3 regions of the Pseudarthrobacter cremeus genome follow, and region 3 is predicted to be linked to each of the others. Evidence: predicted binding sites of a transcription regulator. Region 3 holds the regulator's gene; each other region holds the start of a gene.

Region 1 (7,346 bases), on a different contig from region 3:
GGGGCGGCGTACGGCAGCAACGAGGCCGACCTCATTATCTGGCTCAGGCAGCACGGCGAGAACCTGTACTCACAGGATGGAAAGCTCGGCTTCGACACCGCCACCGCCGCCTCCTTCTGGGAGCGGCTGAAGGAACAGCGCGATTCCAAGGCCAGCCCGCCCGCCACGGTTGCTACAGAGGACTCGGGAGCCGGCCTGGAGGAAAGCCTGTTCGGCACCAACCGGGTGGGCATGGCGTGGTGGTGGACCAATCAGCTCGGCTCACTGGAAACCACCACCGGCAGCGGCATCAAGATGCTCCGCGCACCCAGTATTGACGGCAAGTCCTCGGACAACGGAATGTACTACAAGCCCACCATGTTCTGGTCGGCATCCTCACGGTCCAAGAACCCCGAGGCAGCCGCCACGTTCATCAACTACCTGGCCAACAGCCCGGCAGCCGGCGCCATCCTCATGACAGACCGCGGCGTGCCTGCCAACTCCGAAATAGTTGAGAAGATCACCCCTGAGCTCAAGCCGGCGGACACCACTGTAGTGGCGTTCCTCAAGGACATCGCCCCGGATATCGCCGACGCTCCGCCGGTTCCGCCGGTAGGGGCAGGAAGCGTCCAGAACGTTATCAAGCGCTTCACCGACGAAGTCCTCTACGACAGGCTTACTCCCCAGGCTGCAGCGGAGGCCTTCAAGAAAGAAGTCGAGGGAATGCTCGCCACTGCCCGCAAGTAACGCAGCCGAACTTCAGGACAGAGTATGCGGGCACACAAAAACGCGGCCCCCTCAGCGAGGGGGCCGCGTTTTGTGTGCGGAAGGGATTCCGGCAATGGGGGCTAGAAGCCGCCCATGCCGCCCATCTCGTCGCCGCCACCCATGGCCGGAGCGTTCTTCTCCGGCTTGTCGGCCACTACGGCCTCGGTGGTGAGGAACAGTCCGGCAATGGACGCCGCGTTCTGCAGGGCAGAGCGGGTCACCTTGACGGGGTCGTTGATGCCGGCAGCCAGCAGGTCGACGTACTCGCCGGTTGCTGCGTTCAGGCCGTGGCCTGCAGGCAGGCCGCGGACCTTGTCGACGACAACGCCCGGCTCGAGGCCGGCGTTGAAGGCGATCTGCTTCAGCGGAGCGTCGATGGCAACGCGGACGATGTTCGCACCGGTTGCCTCGTCGCCCGTGAGGTTCAGGTTAGCGAACGCCTTGGCGCCGGCCTGGATGAGTGCAACGCCACCACCGGCGACGATGCCCTCTTCAACGGCAGCCTTCGCGTTGCGGACAGCGTCCTCAATGCGGTGCTTGCGTTCCTTGAGCTCAACCTCGGTTGCGGCACCGGCCTTGATGACTGCAACGCCGCCGGCCAGCTTGGCCAGGCGCTCCTGCAGCTTCTCGCGGTCGTAGTCCGAATCGGAGTTCTCGATCTCGGCGCGGATCTGGGAAACGCGGCCGGCGATCTGGTCGGCGTCGCCGGCACCTTCAACGATGGTGGTCTCGTCCTTGGTGACAACGACCTTGCGGGCGCGTCCCAGGAGTTCGAGTCCGGCGGTCTCCAGCTTGAGTCCGACTTCCTCGGCGATGACCTGGCCACCGGTGAGGACTGCGATATCTGCGAGCTGGGCCTTGCGGCGGTCGCCGAAGCCCGGAGCCTTGACGGCAACGGACTTGAAGGTGCCGCGGATCTTGTTGACGATCAGGGTGGCCAGGGCCTCGCCCTCGATGTCCTCGGCAATGATCAGCAGCGGCTTGGACGACTGCATGACCTTTTCCAGGACAGCAACCAGTTCCTTGACGTTGGAGATCTTGGAGTTGACGATCAGGATGTATGGATCCTCAAGGACCGTTTCCTGGCGCTCAGCGTCGGTGACGAAGTAAGCGGAGATGTAACCCTTGTCGAAGCGCATGCCCTCGGTGAGCTCAAGCTCCAGGCCGAAGGTGTTGGACTCCTCGACGGTGATGACGCCTTCCTTGCCCACCTTGTCCAGGGCTTCGGCGATCAGGGCGCCGATTTCATCGTCACCGGCGGAGATGGAGGCCGTGGCCGCGATCTCTTCCTTGGTTTCGATTTCCTTGGCGGAGGCGAGCAGCTCAACCGTGACGGCTTCGACAGCCTTCTCGATGCCACGCTTGAGGGACAGCGGGTCAGCACCTGCGGCAACGTTGCGCAGGCCTTCCTTGACGAGGGCCTGTGCCAGCACGGTGGCCGTGGTGGTACCGTCGCCGGCGACGTCGTCCGTCTTCTTGGCAACTTCCTTGACCAGCTCGGCGCCGATCTTTTCGTAAGGATCGTCCAGCTCGATCTCCTTGGCGATGGATACACCATCGTTGGTGATCGTGGGGGCGCCCCACTTCTTCTCGAGGACGACGTTGCGTCCACGCGGGCCGAGGGTGACCTTGACGGCGTCGGCGAGGATGTTCAGGCCCCGCTCAAGACCGCGGCGTGCCTCTTCATCAAATGCAATGATCTTGGCCATAACGGCAGTAGTCCTTTCGGGACAGTCGTTAAGAATGAACCTCACTGCAGTGCCCGCGACGGACGATCCTTCACCGGCGGCCTCTGTATGCCCCGGCTGGGGATCTCACTCCAGCTTGGTATTTCTTTCGCTCCACGACCTTAGCGAAGCCTCGTTTTCGGCTTTAAACCGGACGATGCTTTAGCAGTCGGTACGTAAGAGTGCTAACACAATAATTAGCACTCCATAGGTAAGAGTGCAAGCGAACATCGTGGTAAGACACTCATCCGGGGGGCGGTTTCGCCGCGGGCGATCAGCCCGCAGTCCGCCCTGCCGCCTCACGCCCGCTGAGCGAGGCCCTGTTGTCTGAGCCGTAGGTGAACACCATGAAGTTGGCCGTGGTGATGTCACCGTGGGCATCGAAGGCAACCGGGCCCGATTCGCCGTCGTAATTTATGGCGGCGCCGGTCTTCAGCACGCCAAAGCAGTCAGCAAATGACAGGCACGGTTTGACCGCCTGGGCGGCAGTCTGGCCGCCCGCGGTACCGCTGGACACCGCGATCAGGTTGGCTGCGATGGAGCGTCCGGAGTCGTCTTGGGCAGCGGCGGAAGCCAGGACGGCCAGGTTCACGGCGTCGTAGGTCTCCGCTGTGAAGGAAAGGTCCTTCAATGCCGGATTAACTGCCACCAGCCGCGCCTGGAAGTCCGCCGAGGGAAAGACACCGGGCACCACTGCCCGGGCACCGTCGAGTGCCTTGGACCCCAGCCCCGAACCGTACTGGGCGAAGGCGCCGTCGCTGAGGACGAGTTTCTTACCGGACAGCCCTGCATTGTTGAGCTCGGCGAGGGCCCCCTGGGCATCGTCCCTGGCGATCAGCACCACGGAGTCAGGTTTGGCGGCCTGGGCCGCCAAGGCTGCTTTCCGGGCGTCGCCGGGCTTGAATTCCGCTGTGGCAACGGTGTCCAGGCCGGCGTTCTTTGCAGCAGTTGCCACCGCCGCCGCCACATCCTTGCCGTAGGCGCTGTCCTGATGGACCACGGCCACGCTCTTGGCGCCGCCGTCCTTGGCGAGCTTCACCAGCACGGAAGCCTGGGCAACGTCCGCTGCAGCAGTCCGGAAGTAGTAACCGCCGCTCTTATAGCCGCTAAGGCCTGCCGCGGAGTTCGCCGGCGAGATCAGTGTGATCCGGGCTTTGGACAGGACGTCGATGGCGGCGGGAGCATGGCTCGAGTCCGCCGGTCCGATCACCACGTCAGCCTTTGCAGTCACCAGCTCCGCGGCCTGGGCGGCGGAGTCACTGCCTGCCTGAGCGGGAAGGAGCTCAACCGGCCTGCCCTTGTGACCGCCGGCAGCGTTGATTTCCTTCACGGCCAGTGTCGCGGCGGCGAGCTGGGAATCATTGAGGAAACCCTGATCCCCTGTGCTGTCCAGGATCAGCCCGATGCGCAGCGTCCCATCACCTGACGCTTCGGCGGCATCCAGCCGGGCATTGCCCGCTGTGCCCGAGCAGCCAGCCAGCGCCAGCAGGACGGCGCCGCCGGCCACTGCGCGGAACGCGGCAACACGGGAGGCTGAGGTGAAAATTGCCGGCTTCACTCTGCAGGCCGGACGTTTTCTGCCTGGGGGCCCTTCTCGCCTTCGCCGATTTCGAGCTCGACACGCTGTCCCTCATCGAGCGCGCGGTAACCCTCACCCTCGATGGCGGACCAGTGCACAAAGACGTCGTCCCCGGATCCGTCCACGGTGATGAAGCCATAGCCTTTTTCGGCGTTGAACCACTTGACGGTTCCCAATGCCATGATGTCCACTCTTTCCGTAGTGCCGACGGTCCACGCCGCTGTGTGCCGCGAGTTACGGACCAAGGCCTGAAATCACTCTAGCCACAAGCCTTCCGGAAGGCCGAGGCACACGGCCGGGACGAAGCCCAAACGTTATTGGAGCCCCAGGGGGATCCAGGCCAACCCGGCAGTCCTACCGGTAGTCAGGTCCGAGGACAACCACCAGCGGGACCTGGAAGTCGGAGCTTTGGACCACCGTGGGGATGCTCAGTAGGGTGGAGATTGCCTCGGCGTTGGCCTTCTGGCCGGCACCTGAATAGAAGACCGCAGAAGTCGGCTGCGGGGCTCCTCCCCAGTTGCCCACCTGCCCGAGCGTCCAGCCGTCGGCCTGGACCAGAGAGCTGATGCGCCCGGCGAGTCCGGCAGTTCCGGCGGCGTTGTAAATTGCAACGCCCTTGGTTTTGTCCAAACGAGCGGCCGACGGCGTGGCAGTGGGTGTAGCGCTCGGCTCGGCCTTGGCGCCCGCGGCCACCGGGCTTTCTGAGGGCTGCGCGCCCGGGGAGGCCCCGGTGGTGGCCAGCGCTGCTGCGCTTGCCTCCGGTGATGCAGTGGATTCAAGGCTGGTGGACGTCTGGCTCCCGGCCTGGGTGATTCCGAGTTTGGGAAGGATCAGAAAAGCAACCAGGCCGATGGCCAATGCAACGACCCCGACTGCAAGGACCGGCCAGAGTTTGCGCCGTGCGGGCGCCGAGGCCGTACGGTGGACACCCTGGCGCGTGGCGGTCTCCGGGACCTTGTCGAATTCATCCCGAGCGTATTTGGTCATGGTGGTGAGACATCCTTGTTGATTGCTGCTGATGGCTCAGCACCTACGTGGTCAGGCGTCGGAACCCAGGCGGCGTGCAGTGCGTGCCCGCTGACGCGACGTACGTAGTCTACGCAATCTCTTGACCAGCATGGGGTCATGGGCCAGCGCAGCCTCGGTGTCGATGAGGGCATTGAGCAGCTGGTAGTAGTGTGTCGCGGACAGATCGAACAGCTCCCTGATGGCCTGTTCCTTGGCGCCGGCGTACTTCCACCACTGGCGTTCCAGGGCGAGCATCTGCTGGTCACGCTCGCTCAGGGAGGAGTCACGCAGCGTGAAATCCGCCAGCAGTGAGGCCCGTTCCTCCGGCTCCGGCAGGTGCTCCCGAGCAGGTTCCGCCACGGCACTCCCCTTCGCTGGTTACGTAAAATGTCTGACCCCCATGCTACGGCGCGAATAACACCATTGTCATTTCCACCGCCGTGCCCTGGCCCGTGTCCCTGCGAGAATGGGAGCGTGTTTGATTCTGACGCTTTATTCGAACTGGAGCCGGACCCGGCAGACGCCCCCGGCTTCGCGGCGATGGCCGCACTGCCGCTTCCGGAACTGATGGCCGCGGACTGGGCGGAAGCGCTGGCTGACGTTGAGCCCCAGCTCCGCGGCGTCCTCACCTTCCTCGCAGCGGAGGTTGCCGCCGGGCACCGCGTGCTCCCCTCGCCGTCGAACGTTCTGCGCGCCTTTCGCCAACCCCTGGCCGGCGTGAAAGTCCTGGTGGTGGGCCAGGACCCCTACCCGACGCCGGGCCATGCGGTCGGTCTGTCGTTCGCGGTCGACGCGAGGACCCGCCCCATTCCCCGGAGCCTGGCGAACATCTACCGCGAACTGGAGGCCGATCTCGGAATTCCGGCCCGCGTCCACGGCGATCTCTCCACCTGGGCGGACCAGGGTGTTCTCCTGCTGAACCGCGTCATGAGCGTCCGTGCCGGCAGCGCCGGATCCCACCGGGGCAAGGGCTGGGAGGCCATCACGACGGCGGCCGTCACCGCGGTTGCGAACCGGCGCACACCCGACGGCGGCAGGCCTCCGCTCGTCGCGGTGCTGTGGGGAAAGGATGCGGAAAGTGTCCGGCCGCTCCTGAGCGGTGCAGCCGTTGTGTCCAGCGCCCACCCCAGCCCCTTGTCGGCGTCGCGCGGTTTTTTCGGCTCCCGGCCGTTCAGCAAAATCAACGGCCTCCTGCAGGAACAGGGTTGCCCGGGCGTAATCTGGGAGCTCCCCCAGGCCGCTTAGCTTAGGGTTGCCTTATGAGCACAGTCCCCGCAGCCACGAGCGCCTCCAGGAAGTCCCGCCCCCAGATCGACCTCACGGTGATCCGACGCGAACAACTCTCACCGCACATGGTGCGGATCATCGCCGGCGGCGACGGCTTTGCGGATTTCGTCAACAACAGCTTCGTGGACCGCTACATCAAGATCGTTTTTCCGCAGCCGGGTGTGGACTACGTGCAGCCGCTGAACCTGTGGACCATCCGCGAAACCATGCCCCGGGCCCAGTGGCCGTACACGCGCACGTACACGGTCCGGTGGGTCGACGCTGAGGCCCGGGAACTGGCCATCGACTTCGTGATCCACGGCGACGAAGGACTGGCCGGGCCATGGGCGGATGCCGCGCAGCCGGGGGACGCGATCACCTTCACGGGTCCGGGCGGGGCCTACAACCCCTCGCCCGACGCCGACTGGTACCTTTTCGCCGGCGATGAGGCCGCTCTGCCTGCCATTGCGGCCGCCCTCGAAACGCTTCCGCCTGACGCGAGGGGACTGGCGTTCCTTGAGGTGGACAGCGACGCCGACATCCAGCCGATCGCAGCACCCCCGGGAATCCAGGTCAGTTGGCTCCGCCGCAACGGCGTACCGGCCGGAGAGAGCGACCTCCTGGTTGCTGCGGTCGCCGATGCACAGTGGCCGGACGGGCGGGTGGACGTCTTTGCCCACGGCGAGCGCGGCTACATGAAGGCCCTGCGGGACGTGCTGTTTGTTCAGCGCGGCCTGGAACGGAGCCAGGTTTCCCTGTCGGGTTACTGGGCGAAGGGCCGGGTTGAGGACGATTTCCAGGCAGAGAAAAAGCTGCCGGTCGGAAAGATCTGACACCCGGCCCCGACGGTCAACGGCGGCGGGCGCGGCGCCGCTCATTGCTGGCCAGGCTGCGGGTCAGCGGCCTGGCGAGGGTGTCGCCGAGCACAATCCCGCCCGCTGTGCCCAGGACGATCGCGCCGGCGTTGAGCATGCCACCGGCGCCCAGCAGGATTTCGGACTCCTCGATGGTCAGCACGT
Region 2 (7,346 bases), on a different contig from region 3:
GGGTACGGCCGCTTCATACTCTCTCATGAAACGCGTGGCCGCCGTTTTTACCGGACCAGAGCTTCGGGAAAGAGCCGCGCAAAAGACGGGCCCGGCTGGGGAAGTCCGCGGCGGGATCCTGGCTGCAGATCACGCAACCGGGCCGCCATTTGTGCCGGCAGGTTTTCTGTTGCCCTGCTACCTCGCGGCCGGCAGCGTGGTCCCGGCCCGCAGGCCAACGGACATGTCTGCGGTGACTCCGAAGACCTCCACCAGGACGTCCTCTTTCCGCTGGATGTCGGTGACGGTGATGGAGCGGGCCGCCTTTTCTGTCCGGCCGATCGGAAAGCCGTTGACGGCGATCGCCCAGGAGTCGGCTGCCGGGTCATCGGATTCCCAGGTCACCTTGATTTCGCTGATCCCGTTCACTGTGGAGAGGGCCGCTGCCTGGACGTTGGCAGGGGGCGCCAGCTGCTGGCGGAAGGGGGTTGTGCTGATGTGGACAGGGGTTTTGAGCACATGGGTGTTTCCGATCGGGTTGGAGACCCGCAGGACCATTTCCCCATCGAACTCGGTGGTATAGATGTGCTTGAGGACCGGCCGGAGGTGCTCGTGTTGTAGGTGCCGTCGCCGTCGAGGTCCCACTCGTACTTGCTGACAGCGCCGATGGACTGGGAGGCATCAAAGGTGATTTCCATGCCTGACGCGGCGAAGTAGCCGTTGATCGGGAGGGCCCGAAGTGTCCATACGGTGGGTCCCGTAAGCGTCAAACCCCAAAATCTGTGGAGCTAAGGAGATTCGAACTCCTGACCTCTTCGATGCGAACGAAGCGCTCTACCAACTGAGCTATAGCCCCGGAACAGTCTGCATTTACGAAGACTGCGGCACCGGTGTCCTTAGGCTACAAATTTTCCCGGCGCATTGCCAATCAGGCGTATTGCCAATCAGGCGCGGCGGCGCTGCAGGACGTCGTCGAGATTGCTCAACGCGCTCTGGGCCTTGGTGAGTGGCCTCGCCGGAGCAGCCTCAGGAGCCGCAACGGGGGTCCCCTGCTTCAGGGACGGCTTGCCGGCTGCCTTGGGCGCCTCGGGAAGGTCAAGGGGCGCAGGAGCGGGACGCTCCGCCTTTGCCGCCTCAACGTACACGGGCTTCGGAACGTCCACCGGTTCCCAGGTAGTGTCAGCGGGCGCCGTCTGGGGTGCGGCCGTGGCGCTTGTGTCACCGGCTGCGACCGCCACGGCAAGAGCAGCTGCGCGAAGCTCTACCGCCGTCAACGGCTTCGGAGCCGGTTGGTGTGCCTCTGCGTCGAAAAGCCGGCTCTCCCGCTGTACCGCAGCCGGGCCCTGGACTGCGGCGGCCGGTGAGGCGGGACCCTGACGGCGCTGGGGAGCACTCATGGCCGCACGAAATGCGGCATTCAGCCTGGCCTTGCGGTCCCGAACAGCCAAAAACCGCAGGAGGACCAGGGCTGAAACTGTGATCGCGACGCAGGAGAGCGGAAGTATGGCCGAACCGAGTCCAAAGATCAGGAGAAGGCCGGAAACGAATGCAGTCAACAGCGCAGCGACGGCGACGAGCGCAATGCCTGTTCTGCCATAGCGGATCCGGAACTCACCCGGCTTCGCATTGCCGGACGGTTCCGTTGCCGTTTCGGGGGTCTTCCTGATCTCCATGGCGTTCTCCTGCTGGGCGGTGACGTTGAGTACCTTCCCGGCTCGCGGGTCCGATTCAAAGGCTGGCACTTCCGCCAGGTAGTCGGCAGCGGCCTGGACCGGCTGCCGGCGGGTACGAAGGATGTACGGTGCGACCCACACAATCCAGAGCACGACGGCAACCACAAGGATCACTGAGCTGCTGAGGGGAAAGTCCACATTTAAAACCGTATGAGCATTACGTAGGCCGCTCCCGCATTAGCCCCGGTGTGTCGCCAGTAACGTGGTAAATGAATGGAGATATGTCCGCAGCAGCCCGTGGTCTCAGGTCCGGGACGCAAGCCACCGGGTCAGCAGGCCTTCCGGAACTTCCTCCGCCGTCAGGGCAAACGACCGGTGGTCGGCCCACTCACCGTTGATATGAAGATAACGCGGCCGATATCCCTCGTCGCGGAAACCGAGTTTCTCCACAACCCGCAGGCTGGGGCCGTTCTCGGGACGGATGTTGATCTCCATCCGGTGGAGACCGAGGGCCTGGAAGCAATGGTCCGTGGCCATCGCCACGGCCGTTGGCGCGATGCCATGGCCTGCCCGCCCCTGGTCAACCCAGTAACCCAGCGTTGCCATCATGGCCGAGCCCCAAACAATCGAGGACACCGTCAGCTGGCCCACGATGACCGGTGCAGCCAAGGTAGGTGTACGTTCTGTGATGAGGAAGGGCAGGGCAGTCCCTTGCGCTGCCTGGGCCTTCAGGGACCGCACCATTTGCCGGTAATCGGGCAGGCCGCCGCCGGGTATCGGATTCGAGGCCTCCCAGGGCGCCAGCCATTCGTTGTTGCGCGCCCGCACCTGCGTCCATTCCTTTTTATCCCGGTACCGGATGGGGCGCAGGAACAGGTCGCCGCACTCCAGCGTTACCGGCCAGATGGGTCCGGGACGCACGGCAGTTACTTAGTGAGGCCGGCGGTGAAGCCCGGCAGCCACTCCCGCAGTCCGGGGCCGAGGTCATCGCTGTCAATGGCGAGCTGGACGCAGGCCTTGAGGTAGCTGAGTTTGTCACCGGTATCGTACCGGCGGCCTCGGAAGACCACACCGTAGACGCCGTAGCCTTCACCGTCGCCGGCGGCGAGTTCCTGCAGCGCGTCGGTCAGCTGGATCTCTCCGCCGCGGCCTGGGCCGGTCCGTTCCAGGACATCGAAAACGGCCGGGTGCAGCACATAACGGCCAATGACCGCAAGGTTCGACGGCGCCTCGTCCACCTCGGGCTTTTCGACTAGTTTGTTGATCCTGACGTAATCTTCGCCGTCGATCTGCTCGACGTCGGCACAGCCATAGGCGCTGATCTGGGCGGGCTCCACCTCGATCAGGGCGACCACGGATCCGCCGGTCTTGGCCTGGACTTCGATCATGGTGCTCAGGAGCTCGTCCCGGGCGTCGATGAGGTCGTCGCCGAGAAGCACTGCAAAAGGTTCCTGGCCGACGTGCTGCCTGGCGCGGAGTACCGCATGGCCGAGGCCATGGGGATCGCCCTGGCGAACGTAGTGGATATCGCCGAGGTTGCTGGCTGCCTGGATGGACTCGAGCTTTGCCGTGTCCCCCTTGGCGGACAGCGTGTCCTCCAGCGAGGGAACGCGGTCGAAGTGGTCCTCAAGGGCACGCTTGTTGCGGCCCGTGATCATCAGGATGTCGTTCAGGCCGACTTTGACGGCCTCTTCGACGACGTACTGGATAGCAGGCTTGTCCACCACCGGAAGCATTTCCTTGGGCATCGCCTTCGTCGCAGGCAGGAACCTGGTGCCAAGTCCGGCGGCAGGAATAACGGCCTTGCGTACTGTCTGCTGAGTGGTAGTCACTGGACTAATCTAGCGTCAGGGGCCATTCATTCAGTAATTAGGAGCGGTATGTCCGAGGGCAGCAACGTAACCAAGGAAGCCATCCGCGCACGCCATCGCGAGCGCCGGGCCGCCATGGACCCGGGCCAACGCGACGAGGCGGGCACCGCCCTCGCCGTCCACGGCTCTGTATGGGCGGCAACGCTCACGGAGGGTAAGCCGTCGACGTTCTGCGCCTACCTGGGCGTTGTCCCGGAGCCGCCAACGTTGTCATTGCTGCAGGCGCTCCACCAGCAGGGCCACAGCGTTCTACTGCCGGTCTGCGAGCCGGCAAGGCGACTCAGTTGGGCGAACTGGACGCCCGCCGTCGAGTTTGTCCGCAGCCGTTTCGCGCCGGTCCTGGAACCCGCGGGTCCGCGCCACAGCCTGGACGTCATGGGCTCGGTGTCCGCGCTCTTCATTCCCGCAACGGCGGTGGACCGAAGCGGCAACCGGATAGGCCAGGGCGGAGGTTACTACGACGTCCTGCTGGCCGCCCTGGCCGCTGAAGGGCTGGAAATCCCGAGGGCAGCCATCGTCTTCGATTCAGAACTGTTGCCGGCCGGAAGCATTCCCGCGGAGGGCTTTGACCAGCGGGTTCCGGCTGCCCTGACCCCGTCAGGATTTGTTCGCCTGGCTCCGCTCTCCTGACATAGCGGTTGCCTTCGGGAAGCCCACGACGGGGATGCTAGAATTAGCAGTCAGGCCCTGCGACTGCTAATGATCGGTTGATTCCGCTCCACGCAGCACGGGACCTCTCGTTTGTCCAAGAGGAGGATCACCAGTGCCCACATATGCGTACGCCTGCAAGGATTGCGGCCATGCCTTCGATATTTTCCAGTCCTTCACGGACAGCACCCTGACGTCCTGCCCTGAGTGCCAGGGAGCGTTGCGCAAGAAGTTCAACAGTGTAGGCGTGGTGTTCAAGGGCTCCGGTTTCTACCGCACGGACTCCCGGGATGCCAAGGGAAGCACCGTTTCTGCCGCACCCGCTGCTCCGGCCGCGCCCGCAGCTGCACCGGCACCCGCCGCCGCTGCCGCGAGCTGACAGCCCGCGTTCCTGCTCTTCACCATGCAGCGTTCGACCCCGGCAGCCCCGTTGTCCACATAGGAACCCTTGCGTCTGTTGGGCTTAGTCCTGCCTACGTAGCGTGGTTTCCATGCCAGTTACCCTCTTCCATCGAAGCCGCGGATCAGCCCCGCACGGGCGCCAGCCCCCGCGCCAGCCCCGGCGCCCGACGCCGTCGATCCGGGCAGGCCGTCAGCGTGGCCATCGGCTCTCCTCCTGGCTAAGCCGGAACCGGCGTCTGGCTATCGCTCTCCTGCTCTGCCTTGCCGCCGGAATAACCGTCCACCAGCTCACTCCCCCGCCTGCAGATACCGTGACCGCCCTCGCCGCAGCACGTGATCTTCCCGCGGGCACGGCGCTGGCAGCCGCCGATCTGGTGGCAACGCCGATCCCCGAGCGCCTGTTGACAGCCGGGTCCCTCGCCGAAAGCACCCAGGCGACCGGCAAACAGCTTGCAGCCCCGTTGCGTAAGGGCCAGCTGCTGGCCGACTCGCAGCTGCTGGGGCCGGGACTCCTGGCGGGAACTCCCCCGGGCTCCGCCGCCGTGCCCCTGCGGATGGCGGACCCGTCCTCCATCCAGCTGCTATCCCCGGGACAGTTGATCAACGTGGTGCTGACCGGCTCCAATAATTACGACCAACAATCCCCTCCCGAGGTACTGGCCTCGGCCATTCCGGTCCTGTGGACATCGGGTCATGGCGGGAAAACGGGGGAATGGCTCGGCACCGGCGAAACTGAAGGGCTGATTGTGGTGGCTGCTTCGCCGGAGCAGTCCGCCCGCCTGGCGGGCGCCTCAACCCACGGAAAACTGTTCTTCGTGCTGGTGGGGCCTTGAGATGCGGCCGCATCAACGGTGTGCCGTCGCCCAGCTGGGCCTTTGGCGGGCTGGCCTTTAGCCGGCTGGGCCTTTAGCCGGCTGGGCTTTGGCCAGCTGGGCCGGCGCTCAGCCCCAGTGCGGCGGCTTGTTTTCCTTCAACCACTCATCGTGATCGTTGTCCGGGGCATCGCCCCAGCGCCTCGGGTCATCCTCGGCAGCCTTGTTCGGCAGGATGCCCGCGGCACCCGCTTGCTGCGGACCCGGCGCAGCCTCCTGCTCCGGGAGCTCCGGCTCCTCATCCCGCTGGTCGGCCTGACCTGCGTTCTGTGGGTTCACAACAACCGCCTCCTTGCTGTCCGGGCCTCCAGCCCGGTACTCGTTCCTGTTCCTAGCCGTCTGGCTTACCGTGTCTTCGGGTCCAGCGGTCCCCAGCGCCTGCGGGTCCACGTCCTCGTCGAAGAAACCGGCTGCTGCCGTCCGTCCGGGCAGCAGAACGTTCTCAAGCCCCAGGTAGGCGCCGATCCTGTCGGCGCATGCGGACGGGTCCGTGAAGACTTCGATGGTCCACAGCGGCATATACCGCCACCCCAGCCGTTCCAGGAGCTGGGGGCGGAGGCGGCTCCGCTCGCGGACGCTCATGGTCCGATACTCCTCTGTACCATCCGATTCGATCGCCACCGGCCGCGGGATGTCAGCGTCGTCCTGGCCCATGGTGCTCAGCGGGTCTGCCGCCGCCACCACATCGATAACGCCGTCGTACTGGTGCCAAACGCGTGCACCCCGGGCCCGCAGCCGGTCGCCCAGGTCCGCAACAAGCGGGTCTGCGCCGAGCGCCTGCTCGCTGGCCGCCGCCCGGGAGGCCGGCGTTCCGAGATCGGTCTTGCCGGCAATCTCCCGGTTCAGGAGCTCATAGAAATCAACGGCACCGTGAGAGAGTCGGGTGTGATCCAGGTCTTCAGGCTGGAAGCAGGTCAGAACGTGGAGGGAGCGCCGGGCCCGTGTCATGGCCAGCGCAAATTTCTCCCGCCCACCCTCGGCAGAGAGCGGGCCGAAGTTGTGCAGGGCACGGCCGTGCGGGGTGCGTCCGAAGCCGGGGGAAAAAATCACGTGGTCGCGGACCAGACCCTGAGCCCGTTCGAGGTCAACCACCCTGAACGATTCAGGTCCTGCACTGAAGAAACTTGCCAGATTCGGGTGGTTCGGCAGCTGAAGCCGGATGGCCTCACCGATCCGGGCAGCATGCCGCAGGCTGGCTGTGACCACGGCCAGCGAGGTGCGGGAACGCATCCGCGCGTGCTCAAAGACAAGCTGCACAACCTTGTTGACCTCGGCCACCACGGATTCGACGCCTTCATGGTCAGCGCTGGGCAGGCCTGTCCCGTCGGGCAGGTATTCCACCAGCAGGGCACGGTCCAGCCCCGTGGCCGACTGCCCTTCCGGGAGGCGGCGGAGGCCGCCGTCGTAATGGTTCTTGCTGAGCTGCAGGACCAGGTCCTCGTCCACGGCGCGGTAGACGAAATTGAGCCGCCAGACGGGCAGCACCGAAGCAAGGGCCGAGAAGGCGCTCTCGACGCGCTGGTGGGCCGGTTCTCCGGCCGCAAGGCGCTCTACGCCCACCGTGAAGGTCCGGGGGCTGGCAATCTTGGCGTCACCGAAGGCGATGACCTGTTTTGCGCGGGCGATGGAGGGCAGTACGGCCTGCAGGGACGTAGCCTCGGCATCCAGGATGACCACTGCATCGAAGCGCTGTTCCGCCGGCAGCAGCCCTGTCATGAGGTAAGGGCTCACGGACCATACCGGAACCAGTTTGGGGACAAGCTCCGGAGCCTGGGCAGTCAACGCGGCGAGCGTAACCCTGCCGTCCTTGAGCAGGCTCCGCAGTAACTGGGCCTGGCGCGGGTGTTCGGCCAGGGCAGCCTGCCACCGCCCGGCGAGGTCCCAGCGAAGGCGTGCCGCGC
Region 3 (7,346 bases):
CCTTGTTGACGTGGATGCCGGCGGCGACCGAGTAGCAGGTCAGGGCGATCCAGATCAGGGTGGCGATGACCGCAAAAATGTTTCCTACCACCGGTATGAAGACCAGGAGGTTTGCCACGAGTGCCGCAATGGTGGGCGGAAGGCTGAAATTCAAGGCCTCTTTGGACTCCTGAGCCGTGAACGGGCCGCGCTCACGGAAGATCAGGAATATCAGGAGCGACGGAACGCAGCCGAGGATTCCGCCGAAGTGGGCCAGCGTAGCCCACTGACGGTCCTCGCTGGCCGTAAGGGGCAATGCATTTGCGGGAACGCCCTGGTACTCGGAACGGCCTTGGTGGCTTTGGTCGTCCCGGTGCCCGCGTGCGTTTTGTGCCACTGTTTCTTCCTTCGAGAGTGCAATAGTGCTTGGTGGAGAATGCCGGCATGAAGAAACAACAGCCTCCGCAGTACCAAGAATACTGGCTTGTTGGACAAAAGCCCCGCTGCCGCCCGCAGACCGAACCTAAGGCACCGTCAGGAAGTCGATGACTTCCTCCACCCGGCCCAGGAGCGATGCTTCCAGGTCCGCGTAGCTGTGGACCGCGCCCAGCAGCTTCTGCCAGCCGAGCCCGATGTCCTCCTTGGTGGAGTGGGGCCAGCCGAACGCCGCCAGAATGCCCGTCTTCCAGTCCTGCCCCCGGGGCACCACAGGCCACTGGGCAATACCCAGCACGGAGGGCCGGATCGCCTGCCACACGTCAACGTAGGGATGCCCGACGATCAGGACGTTGCCCGAGGCTCCCGGTGAAGCCATGACCCCCGCCGCGATCCGCGACTCTTTTGAGTCAGCCACCAGGTGGTCCACCAGGACCCCCAGCCGCCTGCCGGGACCGGGCTGGAACGCGGCCACCGCACCCGCGAGGTCATCGATCCCATGCAACGGTTCGACGACGATGCCTTCCACGCGCAAGTCATCGCCCCAGACCTTTTCGATGAGTTCGGCGTCGTGCTTTCCCTCCACCCAGATCCTGCTCGCCTTTGCCACCTGGGCACGCTGTCCGGCCACGCGGACTGAACCGGAGGCCGTCCGTCCGGCCGCAGCAGTGGAGGCGGTGGCGGCCTGCCGGGGAGCGGGGGGCATCAGCCGGATGGGCTGCCCCTCCAGGAGGAAACCAAAGCCAAGCTTGAAGGACCGGGACTTGCCACGCCGGTCTTCAAGGGCCACCAGGTGCATGCCGCCGGATTTCTCCACCCTGGTCACAGCGCCTACCCAGCCCGACTGTGCGTCCTCGAGGACCATTCCCCGTTCTGCAGGAACCTCGGGGAGTTCACTCCTGACGGGCGCTTTGATTTCCTGCGGACCCCAACTCTGGTACTGCATCGATTCACTCCGCCTTGCGCTAGATGACCCGCCCGGAGTTTCGCCCGGAGCGGTACCAATGCTAACAACGGGGAGAGTCATATTAGACTGTTAGCACTTAGGCATGTCGAGTGCTAACGCTGGCTGGTCCGTCCTGACCGCCCCGTCCGTCTGGACCACGGGGATGCCGGTGGCCCGGCCAGGCAGGCTGTGACCCGTAGATGGAGGTGGAGTGTGAGCGAGCCGCGCAAACTTGAAGTACTGCGTGCCATCGTGGAGGACTACGTTCACTCCCGTGAGCCGGTGGGGTCCAAAGCCCTGGTGGAACGCCATCACCTTGGCGTCTCCAGCGCCACAATCCGCAACGACATGGCGGCGCTGGAAGACGAAGGCCTGATCACAGCGCCGCATACCAGCGCGGGCCGGATTCCCACCGACAAGGGCTACCGGCTGTTCGTCGACCAGATTTCCGCGGTCAAACCGCTTTCCGCGGCAGAGCGCCGCGCTATCCAGTCGTTGCTGGAAGGCTCAGATGACCTGGATGACGTCCTGGAGCGGACGGTCAGGCTGCTGTCCCAGCTGACCAACCAGGTGGCCGTGGTCCAGTACCCGCACCTGAGCCGCGCCACTATCCGCCACATCGAGTTCGTCCTCCTTGCGCCACGACGGGTCCTCGTGGTCCTGATTGCCAACACCGGCAAAGTGGAGCAACGGGTGACCGACGTCGGCCAGGACCTGGGCGAGGACGCCATCGCCAACCTGCGGACGCACTTCCTCGGGTCGCTGTCGGGCACGCCGCTGAGCCTCCTGACGCAGTCCCTGGCGGCAGTGGTTTCGTCGGTAAGCCCCGGCCAGCGGGCAGCCGCGCAGGCGCTGGCGCAGGGGCTGGAAACACTCGCCCACAGCAGCCGGGAAGACCGGATGGTCATGGCGGGTACCGCGAACCTCGCCAGGTCCAACGTGGACTTCCCGTTGAGTATCGGCCCTGTGCTTGAGGCCCTGGAAGAACAAGTGGTGATGCTCAGGCTTCTGAGCGAAATGGCACAGGATCCCCGTGGCGTAACCGTGAGCATCGGACGCGAGAACCCCTACGTTGGCCTTGCCGAAGCATCCGTGGTGGCCACGGGCTACGGGCCGGACAGTACCGCGAAGATCGGTGTACTGGGTCCCACCCGGATGGACTATCCCACCACCATGGCCGCCGTCAGGGCAGTAGCCCGTTACCTTTCAAGAATTCTGGGTCCGTAAAAGCCGTTCGGTCCAGCACCAGAAGCAGTGCAGGCAGCCCGGCTGCCTGGAGTACAACAAGGAAGAGATACGAACTTTGAGCAGCCACTACGACGTCCTCGGGGTCTCGCCGGAAGCCACCGGAGAAGAGATCAAGAAGGCCTACCGCAAGCTGGCCCGCACACTTCACCCGGATGTCAATCCCGGGGACGATGCGTCGGACCGCTTCAAGGCCGTGACCCACGCCTACGAGGTGCTTTCGGATCCCCAGAAGCGCCGGATCTATGACACCACCGGCAACGAAAACGGAACGGACAACGGATTCGGCGGCGGCGGATACGCCGGACAGGGCTTCGCGTTCCAGGACATCTTCGATACCTTCTTTGGCGCCGGAGGGTCCGCGGGCCCCGCTTCCCGGGTCCGCCGCGGCCAGGATGCGCTCATCAGCGTCCGGATCGAACTCCGGGATGCCGTGTTCGGGGTCAACAAGAAACTCGAAGTTGACACAGCCGTCACGTGCCCCACCTGCAACGGCTCGTGCTGCCGTGAGGGCAGCCACCCTGAACGCTGCGATATCTGCGGCGGCAGCGGCCAGGTCCAGCGCGCCGTCCGCTCCATCCTCGGCCAGGTCATGACGGCGGCTCCGTGTGGCAGCTGCGAAGGCTTCGGAACCGTCATCAAGGATCCCTGCAATGAGTGCAACGGCCAGGGCCGCATCCGCAGCCGCCGGTCACTCACCATCAAGGTGCCCGCCGGTGTGGCCACGGGCACCCGCATCCAGCTCTCGGGCCAGGGCGAAGCAGGCCCGGCCGGCGGACCCGCCGGAGACCTGTACGTCGAAATCCGCGTCAACAACGATGCCACCTACGCCCGCGACGGCGACGACCTCCACGCCACGCTGAATATCCCGATGACGGCCGCTGCCCTGGGCACTGAGCTGTCACTGGAAACCTTCGACGGGCTTCAGGAGATCGACGTGAAGGCGGGGACGCAGTCCGGCGAGATCATCACGCTCCGCGGCCTGGGAGTGACCCACCTGCGCGGGTACGGCCGCGGCGACCTCATGGTCCACCTCCAGGTGGAGACGCCGGCGAAGCTGGATGCCGCGCAGGAGGACCTCCTTCGTCAGCTGGCGAAGCTGCGCGGAGAACAGTTCACCGAGGGCAAGCTCGCCGTCAGCGGCGGTGTGTTCGCCAAGCTGCGGGACCGGTTCGGTAACCTGTAGCGGTGAGCAACCCCGTCTTCTTCAGCGGTCCCGGGGCGCTGGACCATATGACGCCCGGCGCCCTGTTTGTCCTTGACGGTCCTGAAGCGCGCCATGCCGTGGCCGTGAAGCGGCTTTCGCCGGGGGAGCCGGTGGACATCGCCGACGGCGCCGGGAAACGGCTGACCGGAAGAGTCGTTTCGGCGTCTCCTGCTGAACTCACCGTCGAATGCGGCGCGCTGGCCGTGGAGGAGCAGCCCGGTACCAGGCTGGTGCTGGTCCAGGCGCTGGCCAAGGGGGACCGCGATGAACTGGCCATTGAAACGGCCACGGAACTGGGGATAGACGCCGTGATCCCCTGGCAGTCGGAACGTTCCATTGTGCGCTGGAAAGGTGAGCGTGCTGCCAAGGCCCATGGCAAATGGCAGTCGGTGGTTACCGCCGCGGCCAAACAGGCCCGGCGTGCCTGGATCCCTGAGGTGCGTGCCGCCGTCGAGACGCCCGGCCTTGCTGCCGCCGTTGCTGCCGCGGACCTGGCAGTGATCCTCCACGAAGACGCGGTGCGGCCGTTCCGCTCAGTCCTGGAAACGTGGCAGACGCGGCAGCCGGAGCCCGGGGCCGGTGCGCTGGAAATCCTGCTGATTGTGGGCCCGGAGGGCGGCATCAGCCCGCGCGAAGTCACCAGGCTCTGCGACGCCGGCGCCGTGACGGCTTTGCTGGGGCATCACGTCCTGAGGTCCTCCACGGCCGGTCCTGCCGCCGTGGTCCTGGCGAGCGATGTCCTGGGGCGCTGGAGCGCTACCCGACTCTGAAGGTCCGGGTATCCACGTTCAGCTGCTGGCCGGTTCCGGCGTCCACCTGCGCGACACGGAGCTCATACTTGCCGGTGGACAGACTCAGGGCGAGGGTGAAGAGTCCGGAGTGGGCCGCTTCGGTTCCGGCCGTGGTCTCCCCGGTCAGGTAAGGCGTTTTGTCCCCGTTTCCTTCCACCCGCAGGATCTGCCAGGCAAGCTTGCCTCCCGCAAGGGTGCTTCGGCCGGTGATCTTAACACTGCCACCCGCCATATCCGTCCCTTCCTGCGGGTCGATGATCCACACGGGAGCCACCAGCCCGGCGGCACGCGACATCGGGTCGCCCAGCTGGACGTGGTCAAACGCCACGTAGTCCGTATGACCGTCCACAAGTACCCGGACCTGGATCTGCTGGCCGGAGTCGATCAGGCCGGAGCTGGCCGCTGCTGCCGTAGCTGTGTAGACCAGCTGCTGTACGGCGCGGACAGCCATGTCGGCGTCGAGATTGCTGTTGAACGCATCCTCGGAGAGGTCAACCGTGATCACATTCTTGCCCGAAATTGACGATGCCAGCTTTTCCGGGTTTTGCCACGGCGTGAAGTAATCCGGGTCCAGCGGCTTCTCAGACATCATGGCCCGCAGGGCGCGCGTCACAGGATTATCCTGGTCCGGCACGTCGCGGAACTCGCGGTAAAGGAAGACGCTGCCGTTGCTGCGGCCAATCCAGTAGACGGGCGCCTTGTTCGAGGACTGAGTGGTCTCCAGCGGTGCGCTGGTGGACGGGACGCCAGGCGAGCCCGTTGCCGCGGCAGTGGAATTTCCCGGCAGGGTGGCTTCCGGGCCAGGCTCCGCAATGCAGCCGGTGAGCAGCAGGACAGCGGGAAACAGGCCCAGGATTACCCGCAGACGGAACCGCCGAAGGGCAGGTGCCGCACGGAGGGGCGTCGTTTTTTCCGGCACTCTGGTGACCCTGTCCTTCCTGGTTCCGAACAATGAGGCATGCGCTTCCCGAGCCGGTCCCCGGACGGCTTGGATTCCCAGCATTGCATGGCGGACCATCCCAAAAGAGCCCAATTACGTCCCCGATGCCCAACTGCAACGGGAACGATATGAGCCCGATATGAAGTTGATACCTAATGACGGGCCGGCACGTCCGAATCGCTGGTGGGGCACTCCCGCCAGGACACATCCCCGGCGCCACCGGTCAGTGGCTGCTGGCGTAAGATAGAGGGAGTCCGCTGGCTCCTGCGTACCTGGCAAACAGGCCACGCACACAGGAGCTGTCGGCAGGTAAATTCGAACTGGAGGGGACCACGGGCCTGCGGGCCAGCACCATGACTGAATCAGCGAACGGAAAGCGCCGGCTCAATACCGACCGCGCCGCCGGAGAATTCCCCCACTCACTTCCCGGTGTCCGGACGGAGGTGGTTCTCTTTGACAACTCCGATCAGATGGTCCAATCGCTCGGCAGCCATGACGAGGCCCTGCGTTTCATCGAAGAGCAGTTCCCCTCCGTGAACTTCCATGTCCGTGGAAACGAGCTGTCCATCAGCGGTCCGGCCACCGAAGTGCCCCGCATCATGCGGCTGCTGCATGAGGTCCGCGGACTCGTGGCCCGCGGCACGGTCATCAGCCCGGCGGTGCTGCAACAGCTCGTGGCGCTGCTCCGGAGCCAGTCCCAGTCCCTGCAGAACCCCGTGGACATCCTGACGCACGACATCCTCTCCAGCCGCGGAAAAACCATCAGGCCCAAAACCCTCAACCAAAAGAATTACGTTGACGCGATTGACGCGAACACCGTCATCTTCGGAATAGGTCCCGCAGGCACGGGCAAGACCTACCTGGCAATGGCCAAAGCGGTCCAGGCGCTGCAGCAGAAGGAAGTCAGCCGGATCATCCTGACCAGGCCCGCGGTTGAAGCGGGCGAGCGGCTCGGCTTCCTGCCCGGCACCCTGAGCGACAAGATCGACCCCTACCTGCGGCCGCTTTACGATGCACTCCACGACATGATGGACCCCGAGTCCATCCCGCGCCTCATGGCCGCCGGGACCATCGAAGTGGCGCCGCTCGCTTACATGCGCGGACGCACCCTGAACGACGCCTTCATCATCCTGGACGAGGCACAGAACACCACGCCCGAGCAGATGAAGATGTTCCTGACCCGGCTGGGCTTCGGCTCCAAAATGGTTGTCACCGGCGATGTCACACAGGTGGACCTGCCCTTTGGCACCCGCTCCGGGTTGCGGATTGTGGAAGAAATCCTGCAGGGAATCGAGGACGTCAACTTCACGGTCCTGGACTCCACCGATGTGGTACGGCACCGCCTGGTGGGTGACATCGTCCGCGCCTACAGCCTGTGGGACGATGTCCAGCGCAGCAAGGTCAAGCACTCGGTCAGCCGCGAAAAGCGGGGGGAGCACGCATGAGCATCGAGGTGAACAACGAATCCGGCGTCCAGGTGGACGAAGCGGAGCTCGTGGCCCTGTCGCGGTTCATCTTCGAGCAGCTGTACATCCACCCGCAGGCCGAACTCTCGATCCTCCTGGTGGACGAACCTGCCATGGAGAAGCTTCACATCGAGCTGATGGACGAGCCGGGCTCGACCGATGTGCTCTCAGTCCCCATGGATGAACTGACTCCCGGAACCCCGGACCGGCCCACGCCCCAGGGGATGTTGGGGGACATCGCGGTGTGCCCTCAGGTGGCACAGGCCCAGGCCAAAAACGCGGGCCACTCACTGCAGGATGAAATGCTTCTCCTGACCACACACGGGATCCTCCACCT

What was found. Region 3 encodes HrcA, which represses chaperone genes, less so after heat shock. Its sites were predicted from a motif close to TTNGCACTCGNNNNNNNCGAGTGCNAA; they were not measured.
Region 1: a site for HrcA is predicted at 2,637-2,663, ahead of groL (chaperonin GroEL). Genes of this name have one in related genera too.
Region 2: a site for HrcA is predicted at 4,197-4,223, ahead of ACS5PJ_RS09460 (FmdB family zinc ribbon protein). Genes of this name have one in related genera too.

The regions. Positions count from the first base shown of each region.
Region 1 covers NZ_JBPZHC010000005.1:321,364-328,709, forward strand. The annotation lists gene ACS5PJ_RS11780 (ABC transporter substrate-binding protein) at 1-726, shown strand, start outside; gene groL (chaperonin GroEL) at 828-2,456, opposite strand; gene ACS5PJ_RS11790 (ABC transporter substrate-binding protein) at 2,749-4,032, opposite strand; gene ACS5PJ_RS11795 (cold-shock protein) at 4,029-4,235, opposite strand; gene ACS5PJ_RS11800 (LytR C-terminal domain-containing protein) at 4,408-5,040, opposite strand; gene ACS5PJ_RS11805 (DUF3263 domain-containing protein) at 5,092-5,421, opposite strand; gene ACS5PJ_RS11810 (uracil-DNA glycosylase) at 5,536-6,306, shown strand; gene ACS5PJ_RS11815 (siderophore-interacting protein) at 6,321-7,160, shown strand; gene ACS5PJ_RS11820 (threonine/serine exporter family protein) at 7,177-7,346, opposite strand, start outside.
Region 2 covers NZ_JBPZHC010000004.1:193,374-200,719, forward strand. The annotation lists gene ACS5PJ_RS09430 (hypothetical protein) at 178-624, opposite strand; tRNA gene ACS5PJ_RS09435 (tRNA-Ala) at 763-835, opposite strand; gene ACS5PJ_RS09440 (hypothetical protein) at 924-1,850, opposite strand; gene ACS5PJ_RS09445 (GNAT family N-acetyltransferase) at 1,956-2,573, opposite strand; gene galU (UTP--glucose-1-phosphate uridylyltransferase GalU) at 2,579-3,484, opposite strand; gene ACS5PJ_RS09455 (5-formyltetrahydrofolate cyclo-ligase) at 3,533-4,153, shown strand; gene ACS5PJ_RS09460 (FmdB family zinc ribbon protein) at 4,287-4,550, shown strand; gene cpaB (Flp pilus assembly protein CpaB) at 4,663-5,406, shown strand; gene ACS5PJ_RS09470 (AAA family ATPase) at 5,515-7,346, opposite strand, start outside.
Region 3 covers NZ_JBPZHC010000001.1:362,818-370,163, reverse strand. The annotation lists gene ACS5PJ_RS01620 (DUF4870 domain-containing protein) at 1-376, opposite strand, end outside; gene ACS5PJ_RS01615 (DUF3097 domain-containing protein) at 503-1,360, opposite strand; gene hrcA (heat-inducible transcriptional repressor HrcA) at 1,574-2,587, shown strand; gene dnaJ (molecular chaperone DnaJ) at 2,664-3,791, shown strand; gene ACS5PJ_RS01600 (16S rRNA (uracil(1498)-N(3))-methyltransferase) at 3,794-4,582, shown strand; gene ACS5PJ_RS01595 (GerMN domain-containing protein) at 4,569-5,522, opposite strand; gene ACS5PJ_RS01590 (PhoH family protein) at 5,897-6,988, shown strand; gene ybeY (rRNA maturation RNase YbeY) at 6,985-7,346, shown strand, end outside.